2 regions of the Marinicrinis sediminis genome follow, and region 2 is predicted to be linked to the other one. Evidence: predicted binding sites of a transcription regulator. Region 2 holds the regulator's gene; the other holds the start of a gene.
The links. Region 2 encodes Rex, which represses fermentation and respiration genes when NADH is low (regulators of the CRP and FNR family bind a similar motif). Its sites were predicted from a motif close to TTGTGAAATATTTCACAA; they were not measured.
Positions count from the first base shown of each region.

Region 1: ACFSUC_RS04785 (cytochrome ubiquinol oxidase subunit I) is a predicted target of Rex. The motif match lies at 1,671-1,688, and genes of this name have one in related genera.

Region 1 is NZ_JBHUMM010000007.1:170,566-173,989, forward strand. It holds gene ACFSUC_RS04785 (cytochrome ubiquinol oxidase subunit I) at 155-1,558, opposite strand; gene ACFSUC_RS04790 (class I SAM-dependent methyltransferase) at 1,863-2,585, opposite strand; gene ACFSUC_RS04795 (cold-shock protein) at 2,680-2,913, opposite strand; gene ACFSUC_RS04800 (cold-shock protein) at 3,123-3,323, opposite strand.
Region 2 is NZ_JBHUMM010000043.1:313,300-316,723, forward strand. It holds gene dinG (ATP-dependent DNA helicase DinG) at 1-1,622, shown strand, start outside; gene ACFSUC_RS15305 (redox-sensing transcriptional repressor Rex) at 1,627-2,250, shown strand; gene ACFSUC_RS15310 (manganese-dependent inorganic pyrophosphatase) at 2,346-3,275, shown strand; gene ACFSUC_RS15315 (DUF47 domain-containing protein) at 3,393-3,424, opposite strand, start outside.

The DNA.
Region 1 (3,424 bases), on a different contig from region 2:
CTATCGCGTGTCCAGCGTGGTTCTCTGCCATCTCTTTTTCTCTCTTTTTCTTTTTCTTTCTCTCTATCTCTATCTCTGTCTCTATTCCGAGCTATATATCTTAGCTCTCTACTCCTATCCGATCACCTGACAGCTTTGATAGCCCTATGATTCCTCAGAGCGCTCCCGCTTGCGTCGCATCGCGGTCAGGATGATGAGGCACATGGCCAGCATGCACATCCGCATCCGGGCCTATCTTGATAAAATGAACAAATAAATAGACCAGTGCAGCTGCCAAGATGCCATAGATAACGGTAAAACCGATCAGGGATGTCAGAACCATACCGGCGGATACCGTCGGGGATACCCCGTCACTGGTCTTCTGAAGGCCAAACACAACCCAAGGCTGTCTGCCTACTTCCGTCATAATCCATCCCGCTGAATTCGCGATATATGGCAGAGCAATAGCTGGGACCATCCATTTCAGATAACGAACCTTGCCCTCCAGACGATTGCGCAGCATCAGAATCGTACCGATCAGACTGAGCAGGATGATCAGCATGCCTGCACCCACCATGATGCGGAAGCTCCAGAACGTCGTTTTAACCGGTGGAATATAATTGCCAGGTCCATATTTCGCCTCATATTCCGCTTGCAGATCATTCATCCCTTTTACGCTGCCTTCGAATTTATTGTAGGCCAGCATACTGAGAGCGCCTGGAATGTCAACCTGAAAACCATTCTCCCCTTTTTCCGTATCAATAGAGGCAAACACGGTCCAAGGTGCCGGATCTTCACTCGTATCCCAAAGGGCTTCGGATGCGGCCATCTTCATCGGCTGGGATTCCATCAAATGCTGTGCCTGCTCATGACCGGTGAAGGCAACCAGAACACTGGCAATCAAAGTCACGACGATCGCGATGGAGAAGGAAGGCCTGAATATTTCTACTTGCTGCTTGCGTGCCAGCTTGTAGGCACTGATCCCGGCTACGAACATGCCGCCCGTCGTCAAAGCCGCTACAATGACATGGGGAAATTCAACCCATAGCTGCGGGTTGGTCAGCAAGTCTCCAAAACTCGTCATCTCGGCCCGCCCATTACGGATCGTATAACCCGTCGGCTCCTGCATGAATGAATTCGCGGTCAAAATCCAGAACGCAGATATCGACGTCCCCACGAAAACAAGCCAAATGGAAGCCAGATGAATTTTCTTCGGCAGACGATCCCAACCGAAGATCCAGATTCCGATAAAGGTCGATTCCAGGAAAAAGGCAACCAGCGCTTCAACCGCCAGCGGGCCACCGAACACATCTCCCACATAGCGGGAGTAATCCGACCAGTTCATGCCAAACTGAAACTCCTGCATAATCCCGGTCACGACGCCCACGGCAAAGTTAAGTAAAAACAATTTCCCCCAGAACTGCACCATCCGTTTATAATTGTCGTCATTGCTCATCACGTATTTGGTCTGCATAAGGGCAATCAGAAATACCATCCCGATGGTCAACGGGACAAACAAAAAGTGATACACCGTTGTAATCCCAAATTGCCAGCGTGCCAAATCCAAGCTTTCAAACACATCCAACACTCCTTTTCAGCTGCATGCTGTCTTCATTTTCATATTTGTTGTCACTCGTTCAACTCATCCCATGTGGACTTTCTGATATTATAAAAAAGCCCCTACATCCGCGATGTAACATTTATCACATTTTGGGGAGAGTGAGCGGAAAATCTATGAAGACAGTCACATTTCTGCAACAAAAAAAACATCGATCCTCCCGTAAATTCATACGGTACAGATCGATGCATGAGGGTGAAAGATATGATTTTGTCCACGCTAATCCGTTGATATCTTGCAATGAATATGGATCAGATGAGGATGCTCAGTTCGAAACCGGGCAATAGGCAGTCAGGCGAATCAGATCATGCTGGAACCGGATATCCCGATCTTCTCTCACCTCTTCGACTTCATGCGGCGAAGTGCTTAGCTCCATAATCCGCCAGTCTTTAAATTGCTGTTTCATCTTTTCCATCGTATCGCTTGTAGACATGTTCAATTCAAGAGAAGGCTCTAACGGTTCTCCGGTTTCCGCGTCCTTTTCCCGAACATGCGTATTCACGACCACAGAGATCAAGCCACCAGGCTTGACTGCCTCTGCCAGCTGCAACAGTGCCTGCTGGAATCGCTCAACTGATGAGACATGCTCCAGACAGCCGTGAGCGACGATCACATCATAGGATTGAGGGGGAATACGAATATATTCGATGTCTCCCTTTTTTACCGTGATAACATCCTCAACCTGATATTGTCTGCTGTAGGATTCCAGTTTGGAAAGGGCATCTTCAAGTACGTCTACACCCGTAACCTTCCCGCCTCGCGGTCCAATGATCTTCGCCATCGGGATACTGTTGCGTCCAATTCCACAGCCAAGATCGAGTACGCGAAGTGAAGCAGCCTGTGTATGACGGGTCATCTGCCGCAATTCTTCCATCAACTGCTCATCTGGCTTCTCCAGCCAGGTCCCTTGCTCAAACAGCTCATATTCCTCATACATCTGTTGATGTCTAGCCTGTTCTTCCGTCCGTTTCTCTGTAAAGGTCTCCATCCGAAACGCCTCCTTCAGTAACCTGCTTTTTCTTAGATTACCCGTTTAGGAGGCAGATGTAACAGAGAAGATGAAAAGCGTGATGTCTGGCTCTTTACTTCCCAATCTGAATGCCTTTCTCAGATGACTTCTGGTTTTTGTTCGTATTCACGAGCACAGGCAGTTTCTTCACACTTTTCACAAGCGGTGTGTGGCACTGGCTGCATGTAGGTGCTGCTTCAAAGGAAAAGTTGTCGCGCATCCACTCATTACAGCCTTCCTCCGGACACGACCAGATCTGTGTGTCCTCTTCCACGATTTCTTCTGCAAACTTTTTTCGAACGTACATCGCATATACCCCCTGTCATGGATTACGGATTACGGCCTGTTTTCCATTCAAGCTGTGTGTTTCCTGATATTATATTCAAAGGATGAACCTTCACTTCCTATTTTATACAATCCAGTCCATTCATATGAACCCACCCTGCATGAGGTTAGGTTCTTCATGAAAAAATGCCCTTAACACGATGTTAAGGGCACTTTCCAAAACGCGTAAGCTTACAGCTTAACTACGTTCTCAGCTTGTGGTCCGCGATTTCCTTGAACGATGTTGAACTCAACACGTTGTCCTTCTTCAAGTGTTTTGAATCCGTCTCCGACGATTGCGCTGAAATGTACGAATACATCGTTGCCGCCTTCTACTTCGATAAATCCAAAACCTTTTTCTGCGTTAAACCATTTTACTGTTCCTGTTTCCATGAAAGAAAACCTCCACTACATTTTAAATTATATGATCTTCTTTATTGTTATAAAAAGCTTATAAAATAAAAAATTCACATATTGCTCAAGGTTAAATCAAC
Region 2 (3,424 bases):
CATGGTTCCGAAAATGCTTCTATCATCGAGCAAGGAATCAGGCCAATCAGGCGGATGTCGTCATCACGAACCATTCTCTGCTGTTTACGGATCAAAAGGCCGATCACCGACTGCTGCCTGCGTATCAGCGGCTGATTATTGATGAGGCTCATCAGTTTGAAGAAACGGCGGGCAGGCATTTGGGTACAGAAACGCATTATTTTACACTGACAAATGCGCTGCTGTGGCTACACAAGGAAGGAAATATCGGCAAGCTGCCCCAGTTGAGTGAGATGCTGATGCATAGCGGTTACGAGAAGGCGGAGAAATGGGTTGATGCCCTTGATCAGGCGATCCATAAGTCGATTCAACTCCAGCAGTCGTGGGATGAATTCTTCGAGAAGGTATATGGCGAGGATATGGTTCCGCTTGAAGCGACCGCCATGCAGGAAGGCGGACAGGCCGTTGTGAGGTACAAGCCAGGTGAATTACCTGCTTACTGGCCTTCGCTCAAGGAGATCGAGGAGAACATCCATGTGCATAGCTCAGAGCTGCTCAAAACGCTTCAGAAGGCGCTGGATGAGGTAAAGGATGAAGTGGATGATTACGACATTCAGAGCGTCCTGACAGACATACAGGGCTCTGTTAAGGATATTGAGCGATGCAGAGATGAGATGCGGCTCTTCCTCTCCATGAAGAAGGATCATGTGTACTGGATCGAGGCCAATGTTTCATTCCGGCACAAATCGCTGCAGTTTTTTACGGTGCCGATTGATGTCAGTTACCTGCTGAAAGAAAAGTTCTTTGACGTGAAGGAATCGATCGTGCTGACCTCTGCGACATTGAGCGTCAATCGAAATTTCGCCTATATTCGGGAACAGGTAGGACTCGGTTCGGAGGCATCGTCCGAGGACGTGCATACGGTGCAATTATCTTCCCCGTTCAATTACCGGGAAAATGTGCTCGTCTGTATCCCGCGCGATTTCCCGAAGCTGAAGGGACGAATTGGGGAAAAGGAGTACGTGGAAGAGCTCATCCGTTCTCTGGCAGAGGTGGCCAAGATTACACAAGGCAGAATGCTGGTCCTGTTTACTTCCTATCGCATGTTGCGGGATGTGCATGGCGCGCTGAAGGAGCAATTGCAGGACACTTCCATTCAGGTACTGGGGCAAGGGGTGGACAGCAACAATCGCAGCAAGCTGACCAAATGGTTTACCGATCGGGCGCAAAGCGTCCTGCTCGGTACGAGCAGCTTCTGGGAAGGGGTGGACATACCGGGTGAAGCACTGTCCTGTCTGGTCATCGTGCGATTGCCGTTTCAACCGCCGAATCATCCTGTGGCCGAGGCGAAAGCGGAATATTTGAAGCAGAAGAACAAAAATCCGTTTATGGACTATACCGTTCCACAGGCGGTCATCCGCTTCAAGCAGGGATTTGGCAGATTGATCCGGACATCCTCTGATCGCGGGATCGTGCTCATCTATGATACGAGGGTCATAGACACGTATTATGGCAAGCATTTTCTATACTCTCTCCCGGGTCCGAAGATGGAGCATATGTCCAAGCAGCTGATGATAGAAAGGGTCAGGGAATGGTTCGAACCTTCCCAAGCGTATCCACTGGAGGCCCAGAAGAAAGGTTGAGGTCATGAAATCCATGAAAATTTCAGAGGCTGTTGTACGCAGACTCCCGATCTATTTAAGATATCTCAATGAATTAAATATGATGCAGATTCAGACCGTTTCCTCTCAGGAACTCGGGCAAAAGCTGAATCTGAATCCGGCCCAGATCCGGAAAGACCTTGCCTACTTCGGTGAATTCGGCAAAAAAGGGATCGGCTATGATGTCCATTACCTGATCGAAAAGATCCGACACATTCTGAAGCTGGACCAGATTATTCATGTCGGACTGGTCGGAGCGGGGAACCTTGGACATGCGCTCTCCAATTATAATACGTATCTGAAGGACAACATGAAGATTACCGCTGTATTCGACAGTGCGAAGGACAAGATCGGGAAGGAAATCAATCACCTCAAGGTCTTGCCGATGGAAGAACTGCCTGAGGTAGTTCGGCAGCACGGCATTCGGGTCGGCATTATTACGGTGCCGGCTGTAGAGGCTCAGATTGTCGCAAATGCTTTTGTTGAAGCCGGGGTGGAGGCCATTTTGAATTTCGCACCTGCGATTGTTAAGGTACCTGCCCACATTCGCATTCATCATGCAGATTTTACGACCGAATTGCACAGCTTGGCCTATTATCTCGAGGAATAATAAAAAATATATATAAAAGCTATTGGAATTATCGGAATTTAGCGTTATGATCATAAGTGAAAAGAATCAAACCAGTAGAGTAAGGAGTAGGATGGATGGAAAAAGTATTGATTTTTGGACACAAAAATCCGGACACGGACACAATTTGCTCCGCACTAGTGTATGCGGATCTGAAGAACAAACTGGGGATGAATGCGGAAGCGGTTCGTCTTGGATCGGTCAGCAGTGAAACCCAATTTGTGCTGGATCATTTCAATGTGGAAGCGCCTAGACTGGTTGAAGCGGTAGCTGCCGAAACGAACCAGGTTATCCTCGTCGATCACAATGAGCGTCAGCAAAGTGCGAATGACATTGATCAGGTCACGGTGCTGGAAGTAATCGATCATCACCGGATTGCGAATTTTGAAACCAGTGGTCCACTGTATTATCGTGCAGAGCCCGTTGGCTGTACGACAACCATTCTGAAAAAGCTGTACAAAGAACATGAAGTTGAAATTCCGAAGGCGATGGCTGGATTGATGCTGTCCGCCATCATTTCCGATACATTGTTGCTCAAATCCCCTACCTGCACAGATCAGGATGTAGCAGCAGCGAAGGAACTTGCTCAGATTGCTGGCGTAGAGCTTGAGTCTTATGGGCTGGACATGCTGAAAGCGGGCGCGGATCTGAGTGACAAATCCATTGAAGAACTGGTGACACTGGATTCCAAGCAGTTCCAAATGGGCAGCAGCAAGGTCGAAATCGCACAAGTAAACTGTGTAGACACCCAGGACGTGCTTGGTCGTCAAGCGGAGCTGGAAAAGGTGCTGCAAAGCAATATTGATGAGAAGGGTCTGGATCTGTTCGTATTCGTCATCACGGATATTCTCAACAATGATTCCGTCGCCGTTGTATTAGGTCAGCAATCTGCGGCGGTAGAAGAAGCTTATCAAGTCAAGCTGGTAGACAACAAAGCGGAGCTGAAGGGCGTTGTATCCCGCAAGAAACAGGTCGTACCGGTATTGACGGATGTACTCAGCAAGTAAGATTAACGAAGATATGGCACATAGAAAAACGGGGAGCCAATGGTGGCTCCCCGTCTTTAGTGTATATCATCAAACATTCACGTTAACATATCGTTGGATTAGAATCAGTTTCCAATGTTAAGCATAGCGCAGAACGATACTCTCCAGTA